DNA from 3 places in the Streptomyces sp. NPDC052064 genome. Region 2 is predicted to be linked to each of the others. Evidence: riboswitches for the same ligand, from Rfam matches in the RefSeq annotation. Region 2 holds a riboswitch; each other region holds the start of a gene.
What was found. Region 2 has a riboswitch for cyclic di-AMP ahead of ACZ6TU_RS03520 (transglycosylase SLT domain-containing protein). Riboswitches for the same ligand answer to the same signal wherever they lie in the genome.
Positions count from the first base shown of each region.

Region 1: it holds a riboswitch for cyclic di-AMP, as region 2 does, so the genes downstream of both, ACZ6TU_RS02500 (C40 family peptidase) here and ACZ6TU_RS03520 (transglycosylase SLT domain-containing protein) in region 2, are expected to answer to the same signal.
Region 3: it holds a riboswitch for cyclic di-AMP, as region 2 does, so the genes downstream of both, ACZ6TU_RS18685 (M23 family metallopeptidase) here and ACZ6TU_RS03520 (transglycosylase SLT domain-containing protein) in region 2, are expected to answer to the same signal.

Region 1 covers NZ_JBVJJE010000001.1:538,635-542,241, reverse strand. The annotation lists gene ACZ6TU_RS02505 (SLAC1 family transporter) at 1-300, opposite strand, end outside; gene ACZ6TU_RS02500 (C40 family peptidase) at 412-1,581, opposite strand; cyclic di-AMP (ydaO/yuaA leader) riboswitch at 1,590-1,762, opposite strand; gene pcrA (DNA helicase PcrA) at 2,053-3,607, shown strand, end outside.
Region 2 covers NZ_JBVJJE010000001.1:736,705-740,311, forward strand. The annotation lists gene ACZ6TU_RS03510 (LolA family protein) at 1-6, opposite strand, end outside; gene ACZ6TU_RS03515 (polyprenyl synthetase family protein) at 238-1,248, opposite strand; cyclic di-AMP (ydaO/yuaA leader) riboswitch at 1,752-1,929, shown strand; gene ACZ6TU_RS03520 (transglycosylase SLT domain-containing protein) at 1,933-2,712, shown strand; gene ACZ6TU_RS03525 (HAD family hydrolase) at 2,676-3,524, opposite strand.
Region 3 covers NZ_JBVJJE010000006.1:339,708-343,314, forward strand. The annotation lists gene ACZ6TU_RS18675 (SGNH/GDSL hydrolase family protein) at 1-354, opposite strand, end outside; gene ACZ6TU_RS18680 (DUF6250 domain-containing protein) at 500-1,216, opposite strand; gene ACZ6TU_RS18685 (M23 family metallopeptidase) at 1,412-2,344, opposite strand; cyclic di-AMP (ydaO/yuaA leader) riboswitch at 2,349-2,503, opposite strand; gene ACZ6TU_RS18690 (alpha-galactosidase) at 2,821-3,607, opposite strand, start outside.

The DNA of each region.
Region 1 (3,607 bases), 200 kb from region 2:
GCCGGTACCGAGGACGGCCGTCGCCGCCACCGTGGTGAGGGCGGTCGTCGCCACGGTGTCCAGAAGGCCCGGCACCCCCGCGTACGCCCGCCACCTGCCGCCGGCCGGCAGCAGCCGCAGGGTGAAGTCCGCGGCGAGCATCAGCCAGGCCGCGCAGGCCAGGCCGAGGGCGACGCGGGAGAGGACGTCGTACCCCGCCAGATCCAGACCGACCGCCAGGGTGCCGGTCGCCAGCACGGCGGCACTCGCGGACGGCGCGCGCTGCGCCCACCAGGCGGTGGAGGGGGAGGGGCCGGACATGGGGCCGATGCTAGGAGGCGCCGCGCGCGTTACCGGCGGGGCACGCGCGCGGGCGCCTCAAAAACGCGCGAGCGCCCTCACGCGCGCGTGCCCTCAGTGCCGTACGGGCCCTCAGGCCGGCCGCACCACGCTGTGGATCGACGACTCGCCGTCGTAGTAGATCGACTCCTCGCGCACGTAGGTGCCGGGCTTCGGGGCGTGGATCATCATGCCGTTGCCGATGTAAATGCCGACGTGGGTGATGTCGTCGTAGAAGAAGATCAGGTCACCGGGCTGGGCGGCGGCCAGGGAGACCGTGGTGCCGGCGTTGACCTGGTCGTAGGTCGTGCGTGGCAGGGTGACGCCCGCGGCCTTCCACGCGGCCTGGGTGAGGCCGGAGCAGTCGTAGGAGCCGGGGCCGACGGCGCCCCAGACGTACGGCTTGCCGATCTGGGCGCGGGCGAAGGCGAGCGCCTTCTCGGCCTTGGTGGCGTACGAGGAGTCGGCCGGGGCCGTCGAGGAGGAGGACGAACCCGACGACGAGGACGAACCGCTCTGCTGCTGCTGGGCGGCCTCCTCCTGCGCCTTCTGCTGCGCGGCCTGCTGCCGGGCCAGCTCGGCGGCCTTGCGGGCGGCCTCCTGCTGCTTCTCCCTCTCGATCGCCGCGAGCCGCGCCTTCTCCTCGGCGGTCAGCTTCGACAGCAGTTCACGCGCGTCGGCGAGCTTCCTCTGGACGGTCGCCTTGGCCGTCTTCAGGTCGCCCTGCGTATCGGTGAGCGTCTCGAGGCTCTCGGTGGCCTCCTGACGCTTCTTCATCGTCTCGGACTGCTGGGTGACGTAGTTGTCGACCGCGACCTTCTGGCGGCCGGTCATCCGGTCCATCAGCTGGGTCTGGTCGAAGTAGTCCTGCGGGGTGTCCGCGAGCAGGAACGTCGCCGTGTCCGGGGCGGAGGCGCCGGTGCGGTACTGGGCGGCGGCGAAGGAACCAAGTTCCTCCCGGGCCTCGTTGAGCTTCTGGGTGCGCTTGGCGACGTCGTCGAGGAGGGTGTCGACGCGCTTGCGCTGCTTGGTGGTCTTCTCCTTGGCCGAGTTGTACTTGTCGGTCGCCGACTCGGCCTGGCGGTACAGGTCGTCGACCTTCTTCTCGACTTCCTCGAGACTCGGCTTGTCGTCGGCCTCGGGGGCGGCGTTGGCCGACTGGGACAGCAGGGCCACGGATGTGAGGGCCGCCGTTGCGAGGGCGGGGGTCCGTATGCCTGCGACGCGCGTACCCGCGGGACGCGACTTGCGGTGCGACGCCAAGGGAGGCGACTCCTTCCATGCTCCGCCTACCGGGTTAGCTGTCGGGTTCGGGCGGGTACTTCGGAAGGGTTGCCCTACGGCCATCTCCGTGAAGGAGGCGGGCCGATTCACCCCAAAGTTCTCGGTTGGGTCCCCGGCTCCGGCTGCCGCTGCGGCACACCGGACTCGGCGGAGGCCGCGCGGCCCGGCGACGTTCGCCGGTGGGGGTCGTGCGGCCTGCCCGCACGGTAGCCAACTCGTGTGGCCCTTGTGAAGGTTGATGGGTGATATGCCCGATACATTTTCGTGACCTTATCCCAGAGCGTCGCCGATAGTGATCGATCTCGGGGGGTTGGTCACGAGTCGTCCATGAATGTGACGGCCGTAGCAACCTGTGATCATGTGGCGATGCAGGGTGACGAGGGGGTCCGTTCGGTGATGTTCTCAGGGCGGCGGCGGGCTGTCAGTGGGGCGCCCTAGACTCGGAGAGCGATGAGCAGCCTCTTTGACGACAGCTTCCTGGCGGACCTCCAGGCCCAGCGGGGCCCCGCGGACGAGCCCCCGCCGCCACCCGAGGACGATCACGTACCGGAGCCGGTTCCGGACGATCTGTTCGGCGGGAAGTTCGACGTGCCCCCGGACCGGGACGCCTACTACCGCGACGGCGCCCCGCGCCCGGTGGTGGACACCGCCGCCCTCCTGGAGGGGCTGAACGACAACCAGCGCGCCGCCGTCGTCCATTCCGGTTCCCCGCTGCTCATCGTGGCAGGCGCCGGGTCCGGCAAGACCCGCGTGCTCACGCACCGCATCGCCCACCTGCTCGCCGAGCGGGGCGCGCACCCGGGCCAGATCCTCGCGATCACCTTCACCAACAAGGCCGCGGGTGAGATGAAGGAGCGCGTCGAGCAGCTCGTCGGCCCGCGGGCGAACGCGATGTGGGTGATGACCTTCCACAGCGCGTGCGTGCGCATCCTGCGGCGCGAGAGCAAGAAGCTCGGCTTCACGTCCTCCTTCTCGATCTACGACGCCGCCGACTCCAAGCGCCTGATGGCCCTGGTCTGCCGCGACCTGGACCTCGACCCCAAGCGCTTCCCGCCGAAGTCCTTCAGCGCCAAGATCAGCAACCTGAAGAACGAGCTGATCGACGAGGAGGACTTCGCCGCCCAGGCCTCCGACGGCTTCGAGAAGACCCTCGCCCAGGCCTACGCGATGTACCAGTCGCGGCTGCGCGAGGCGAACGCCCTCGACTTCGACGACCTGATCATGACGACGGTCAACCTGCTGCGCGCCTTCCCGGACGTCGCCGAGCACTACCGCCGCCGCTTCCGCCATGTGCTGGTGGACGAGTACCAGGACACCAACCACGCCCAGTACGCCCTCGTCCGGGAGCTCGTCGGCACCTTTGAGCACCCCGTCGACGTACCGCCGGGCCCGGACGACGTCCCGCCCGCCGAGCTGTGCGTGGTGGGTGACGCGGACCAGTCGATCTACGCCTTCCGCGGCGCGACCATCCGCAACATCCTCCAGTTCGAGGAGGACTACCCGGACGCGACGACGATCCTGCTGGAGCAGAACTACCGCTCCACCCAGACGATCCTCAGCGCGGCCAACGCGGTCATCGAGCGCAACGAGTCCCGCCGCCCCAAGAACCTGTGGACCAACGCGGGCACGGGCGCCCAGATCACCGGCTACGTCGCCGACACCGAGCACGACGAGGCGCAGTTCGTCGCCGACGAGATAGACCGGCTCACGGACGCCGGCGAGGCGAAGGCCGGTGACGTCGCCGTCTTCTACCGCACCAACGCCCAGTCCCGTGTCTTCGAAGAGATCTTCATCCGCGTCGGCCTGCCCTACAAGGTCGTCGGCGGCGTCCGCTTCTACGAGCGCAAGGAGGTCCGGGACGTCCTGGCCTACCTGCGCGTGCTGGCCAACCCGGAGGACTCGGTGCCGCTGCGCCGGATCCTCAACGTCCCCAAGCGGGGCATCGGCGACCGCGCCGAGGCGATGATCGACGCCCTCGCCCAGCGCGAGAAGATCAGCTTCCCGC
Region 2 (3,607 bases):
TGCCATGTGTGCCCTACCTCCGTGGTCGGCGGCGGCTGTCCGTGTCGTCCACGCACTCGTCCCTGAGCCGCCATTCTCACCCGAAGTGGTGAGGAGTGGTGTTTTCCGTAGTGTCCATCTGACCAAATCGGCCAGGGAGATACGTCAGACCCCGGGCTCAACTCCACGTACTGCTGCGGTATGACACGAGGGGCGGCTCCTCCCCCGAACCCGTAGGGGTCGTAGGGGAAAGACGCGCTACCCGGCCCGGTGCACCACCGCGTCGGACAGCTCCACCAGAGCCGTCTTCGCGGCGCACTCGGGCAGCGGCGCCAGCGCCGAGCGGGCGTCCTGGGCGTAGCGGATCGTGTCCTGCCGGGCCTGTTCCAGGGCCGGGTGGGCCCGCAGCAGGCGCAGGGCCTCGGCGTGCCGGTCGTCGTCGGTGAGGTCGGACTCGAGCAGCTCGCACAGGGCGATGTCGTCCGCGAGCCCGAGCCGGGCGGCCCGCTCGCGCAGCCGCAGCACCGGCAGCGTGGGGATGCCCTCGCGCAGGTCGGTGCCGGGCGTCTTGCCGGACTCATGGGAGTCGGAGGCGATGTCCAGGACGTCGTCCGCGAGCTGGAAGGCGACGCCGAGCCGCTCGCCGTACTGGGTCAGCACGTCCACGACCGTCTCGTCGGCGCCGGACATCATCGCGCCGAACCGGCACGACACCGCGACCAGCGAGCCGGTCTTGCCGCCCAGCACGTCCAGGTAGTGCTCGACGGGGTCGCGGCCGTCCTGCGGTCCGGCCGTCTCCAGGATCTGCCCGGTCACCAGCCGTTCGAACGCCTCGGCCTGCACCCGTACCGCCTCCGGGCCGAGGTCGGCCAGGATGTGCGAGGCGCGGGCGAAGAGGAAGTCGCCGGTGAGGACCGCGACGGAGTTGCCCCAGCGGGCGTTCGCGCTCGCCACCCCGCGCCGCACGGTGGCCTCGTCCATCACGTCGTCGTGGTACAGCGTGGCGAGGTGGGTCAGCTCCACGACGACGGCCGACGGCACGATCCCGGGTGCGTACCGGTCGCCGAACTGGGCGGAGAGCATCACGAGCAGCGGACGGAACCGCTTGCCGCCGGCCCGGACCAGGTGCTGGGCGGCCTCCGTGATGAAGGGCACCTCACTCTTGGTGGCCTCGAGCAAGCCTTCCTCGACAGCCGCCATTCCGGCCTGGACATCGGCTTCCAGAGCCTGGTCCCGCACGCTCAGCCCGAACGGCCCGACGTCGGTCACGAGGGGTCTCCTGTCTGCTGTGTCTGCCGGTGATTACGCGGTTTGTCGATAGGTCGCTGCTATCACTCGAGTCAGCGTATCCGGTCACGTTTCGATCACCACCAGCGCCCATGGTTACAGGCCGGGTGGTATCCGATCACGACCGCAATGTTTTCGATCAGCTCATAAGAACAGACATTTATCGACTTACCAGGAGGTAGTGAGCTATACACGATTTGCCGTATTGAGTAAGCGAATTCCCCTTGGTGAACATTGCCCCATGGACTCGTGATCAGTGAGTTGAATCACGTTTTCCCCTGTGTCGCCCCACTCCGACACCAGCCCGTACCTCCTTCCGCCGAACGCCAGTTGAGTCTTGGCTCCCGCAAAGGATCAACTGCCCCATACACCCCTGACCAAGGTCAACCGGCGCGATATGTGACTCCGGTGCTTGTTCCCGACATGTGCTCTCGCATACGTTCCGGGCCTGTCCGGCGGACGCCGAATCCTGCCACCGCCCGGACTTCCCACACGAACCGACTCACTCACGCAGGGCAGGAGCGGGGGACCCAGGTAAGTCGCCGGTCCGCGCAGCGGAACGGCTCGGGGTGAAGCCGCCCACGGCACACAGCGCCGTGGGCGGCCGGGCACCTCCCGGCCCGAACCCGACAGCTCACCTCGCAGGCGCCGGAGAGGAATATCGCCATGGCCCGAGGTAAGCACCGTCGCCCCAGAACCAGCCGGCTCACCCGTCGTGTCGTAGCCGTCGGCACCGGCGGAGCGGCACTCACCCTCCCGCTCCTCGGCGCGACGCACGCCAGCGCCGCCCAGCCGAGCCAGAGCGCACCCGCCGCCGCACAGTCCGTGCCGCAGGCGGCCCAGCCCGCCAAGTCCCTCACGTACACCGTGACCAAGGGCGACACGCTCTACCGCATCGCGGACAAGTACGACGTGTCGGGCGGCTGGAAACAGCTCTACAAGGACAACCGCGCCGCCGTCGGCCACGACCCGAAGCTGATCCACCCGGGTCTGAAGCTGAAGGTGAAGTCGGCCAAGGCGAACGCCGTGAAGAAGACGGCGGCCAAGTCGTCCGCCCCCGCCAAGCCGGCCGCCAAGCCCGCCGGGGGAGTCGCCGAGGCCACCCAGGCCTCCGCGAAGACCTATCCCGACAACCTCGACGGCTGGATCCGCGAGTCGCTGGACATCATGGCGCAGAAGGGGATCCCGGGGTCGTACGACGGCATCTACCGCAACATCATGCGTGAGTCGTCGGGCAACCCGCTGGCGATCAACAACTGGGACTCCAACGCCGCCAAGGGCACCCCGTCCAAGGGTCTGCTCCAGGTCATCGACCCGACCTTCGCCGCCTACCACGTGCCCGGCACCTCCTTCGACCCGTACGACCCGGTCGCCAACATCACGGCGGCCTGCAACTACGCGGCGGCCCGCTACGGCTCGATCGACAACGTCAACGGCCCGTACTGATCCGTCCCGCCCAGCAGTCGCTCGAGGACGACGGCGATGCCGTCGTCCTCGTTCGACAGGGTGATCTCGTCGGCCACGGCCTTGAGTTCGGGATGGGCGTTGGCCATGGCGACGCCGTGGGCGGCCCAGTCGAACATCGGGATGTCGTTGGGCATGTCGCCGAAGGCCATGGTGTCCGCCGGCCGCAGTCCCAGGTGCTCGGCGGCCAGCGCCAGGCCGGTGGCCTTGGTGATGCCGCACGGCTGGAGCTCGACCGTGCCGGGCCCCGACATCGTCACCGTCGCCAGCGAGCCGACCACCGAGCGGGCCGTCGCCGCCAACTCGTCGTCCGTCAGGTGGGGATGGCGCAGCAGCACCTTGCTGATGGGCTCGCCCCACAGGTCGTCGCGCCGGTCGACCCGTACGGCGGGCAGGGTCGGGTGCGGCATGAGATAGCCCGGCTCGATGAGCGTGACCCCCTCGACCCCGTCCTGGTCGACCGCGGCGTACACCTGCCCCACCTCGGCCTCGATCTTGCCGAGGGCCGTCTCGGCCAGCTCCCGGTCCAGGGTGACGGACCACAGCAGCCGGTCCGCGCCGGCGTCGTACACCTGCGCGCCCTGCCCGCACACCGCGAGCCCCGTACAGCCGAGGTCGTCCAGGAGCGGTCGCACTCTCGGCGCCGGCCGGCCCGTCACCACGAGGTGCTGGGCACCGGCGTCCGTCACCCGCGTGAGCGCGGCGAGGGACCGGTCGGACAGGGTGTCGTCGCCGCGCAGCAGCGTCCCGTCCAGATCGGTGGCGATGAGTGAATATGCGATGGGTGCGGCCATGATCAGAGAATACGGACAGCGCGCCCTTTCGTTTCATCGCGCGGCGGACGCCGATTGCCCGGTTGAAGGCCTCTGCACCAGTT
Region 3 (3,607 bases), on a different contig from region 2:
CCCGGTCGTCACCATCACCGTGCCGGCCACGGCGGTGAGCCGCACAAGGGCCCGCTCGAAACGCTCGGCCACCTCGTCCGGGTCGGTACCGGGCCGGAGGATGTCGTTGCCCCCGGCGCAGAACGAGACGAGGTCCGGGGCCATTTCGGCGGCCCGCGGAACCTGGTCCGCCACGATCTGGTCGAGGAGCTTCCCGCGCACGGCGAGGTTGGTGTACTGGAAGTCGCCTTCGGGCCGGCGGTCGGCGAGCAGGACGGCGAACCGGTCGGCCCAGCCGACGAACGCCCCGTCGGGGCCGGGATCACCGACGCCCTCGGTGAAGCTGTCCCCCACCGCCACGTACGACCCGATCACTGCTCTGCTGTCACTCTTCGAATCGTCTGCCACAGCCGCTCATGATTCACCCTCCAATGTGACCTACGCGACCGTAGGCAGGGGTTGACGGGCGGTGAGATAAGCCACTCCCAAAGTGTTCGCCAACTCCGGAATACGTCACCCGTCAGCGATGTTGGGGAGTCAGTCGCCATACCCGGAAGCCCGTGATCCGGAAGTGGCTCCACACGGTCCGGAAGGCGAAGTGCCCGCCGGTGTACGGCCGCGGGTCTGCGTAGTCGAAGACGAGGCGCCCGTTGTTCCACCACCTGACCGTCGAGCCGTCGGAGACGATCCGGACCCGATTGGGCTCGTTGGGGACCAGCAGCGGCTCGGTGTAGTCGTAGATCAAGGGCCGGACGCCGGGCTCGCCGACGTACCGCCGCAGCCGGGTCGTGGTGTTGTAGTTGGCGCCGTAACCGGAGTAGTACGTCGTCAGGTGGTCGTACTCCTCCAGCGCCCCACCCCGCGGCGTGGCGAAGAGGTCGCCCGGGGAGCGCACGTCGGTCGCGTTCCAGAAGTTGTTGAGATCCGAGACCCGGTCGTTGACCCCGCCCTCGGAGACAGGCGTGGCGGTGTACTCGAGGACGTAAGGGCCTTCGAGCCGCCGCCTGAACCACACGGTCGCCCCGCTCGGCACGTCGATCTCCAGAACGCCGCGAGAGGCGGTGACGGTGCCGCCGCCCTGGAGTTCGGTCGCCCACTGGGCGAGGCCGTGGCAGAAGTCGTCGTGGGCGACGAGGCGGCGGTGCCGGGGCGCGGCGTACGCGGCGCCCGTCGGAACGAGGGCCGTCAGGGCGGCTCCGGCGGACAGGGCTGCGAACGCTCTGCGAGTGGTCGGCACGGGACACGTCTCCTTGGGGGATCCGCCTGGAAGGCTCTAGAAAGCGCTTGCGCTCCGGACGGGATCACTGTCTCCCAACTGCCGCCCGCTGTCGATCCCTTGGGATGACCGGAAGGTGCGCACACACCGAAGGCCGGACCCGGGGATCGGGGTCCGGCCAACGGTCGCGTGTCAGGCAGGTGGTCGTGCGGTCGGTCAGCCGACGGAGATGCCGTGCGAGCGCAGGTAGGCGACCGGGTCCACGTCCGAGCCGTAGTCCGGCGTGGTGCGGATCTCGAAGTGCAGGTGCGGTCCGGTCACGTTGCCGGTGGCACCGGAGAGGCCGATCTGCTGTCCGGCGCTCACGGTCTGGCCGGCCGAGACGGAGAGCGAGGACAGGTGGGCGTACTGCGCGTAGTTGCCGTCGTTCAGCTTGATGACGACCTGGTTGCCGTACGCGCCGCCCCAGCCCGCGGAGACGACCGTGCCCGCGCCGACGGCCTTGAGCGAGGTGCCGGTCGGGACGACGAAGTCGACACCGGTGTGGTAGCCGCTGGACCACATGCTGCCGGACATGCGGTACGGGGTGCCGACGGTGGCGCCGTCCACCGGGAGGCTGTAGCCGCTGGAGGTCGCGGCGGCCGGCTTGGCGGCAGCCGGCTTCGAGGACGACCCGGAGGCGGACGACTTCGAAGCCGAGGACTTGGAAGCCGAGGGCTTCGACGGCTTGAGGGCCGAGGACTTCGACGAGGACGGGGACGAAGACTTGGACTCGCCCGCCGCCTTCTTGCCGATCGACAGCTTCAGGCCCGGGTGGATCAGCGACGGGTCGTCGCCGACGGCGTCCCGGTTGTCCGAGTAGAGCTTCTTCCAGCCGCCGCTGACGTTCTGATCGTCGGCGATCTTCGCGAGATAGTCACCGGCCTGCACGGTGTACGTGCGGGCGCCCGTGGCCTTCTCGGCGGCCTCCTTCTCGGCGACCGGAGCGGACTGGACGGCCTTTTCCGGAGCCGACTGCGGGGTGGCGGCGTGGGCACCGGCGGCCCCCATGAGCGGAAGGGCGAGAGCCGCCCCGCCGGTTCCGGCGACGGCGATGGAGCGGGTGAAACGCTGGGTCTTCGGGCGGCGGTGCTTACCCTTCGCGGGCATGGCGAATTCCTCTCCGTCGCCTGCGAGGTGAGCTGTCGGGTGCGGGCTGGAGATGCCCGGCCGCGCCGAGGCGCGGCTTAACCCCAAGCCGTTCCGGGAACCGGAACAGGCGTCTTACCTGTGGGTCCCCCGCTCCTGCCGTACGTCGGGTCAGTGTGTGGGGCTCCGGGCGGCGGCAGGATTAGGCGTCCGTCCGGATTGGTGTGGAACGTAAGCGACCAAGACGCAAAGGGACAAGCTTGCGGTTGCCTGTGACAGCGTTTTTCTTGACGCATCGGCACATTTTCCGTCACGGAGCGTGGATTTCCGATCTCCCGCTTTCCTCAATGCCCCTGAACAGCACCAAAATTACGTGCACATGGCAACAACACATCGTCACGAATATGACGATGCTCACGCACCCCGACCTCGTTTCCTTTACGATCGGGGCACGTTATGTCGAAATAACCAAAGCGCTCCCTATTCGGGCAGAACGGCTACTTACGCTTAAGCCGGACGACGGTGGCGTCCAGATCTCCGCGCAGGCCGACCCGCAGCCCGTGATGGAGCAGCACGGCACCCCGGTGAACTTCGCCCGTTTCGAGGCATTCGTACGATGCCGTGGGGTCGAGGCCCCGCAGCCGGAGCGCCGGAACGGGCTCGCCGTAGCGCTGCGCCTGGAGCCAGGCGAGGACGACAACCTCGTCGCCGAGGGCGTACTGCACGGCGCTCAGGCCGCCCTCCGGCGGACGCAGCCGGTACAGGTCGCCGCGCTGCACCACAGGCCGGATCTCCTTGTAGAGCTCCACCCAGTCCCGCGCCTCGGCGAGCTCCGCCTCCGTCCACTTCGTGAGGTCGCCACCGACCCCGAGCACCCCGGCCATGGCACTGACGAACCGGAACCGCAGGGAACTGGCCCGCTGGTTGAGCATGGCGTTCGGACTGTCGGTGACCCAGGCGGCCATGACCCGTGCCGGATGGATCTGACTGAAGCCGTACTGGATGGCGAGCCGGTCGAGCGGGTCGGTGTTGTCCGAGGTCCACACCTGGTCCGTGCGGCTCAGCGCGCCGAGATCGATCCGGCCGCCGCCGCCCGAGCAGGACTCGAAGGCCACCCCGGGATGGGCGACCCGCAGCCGGTCCAGCAGGGCGTACAGGCCGTGGACGTGGTCGACCCACAGCCGCTGCGGGTAGGGGTCGTCCGGCCAGCCGGCGTCGGTGAAGCAGCGGTTGAAGTCCCACTTGACGTAGTCGATCGGGGCGCTGGAGAGGAGACCGTCGAGC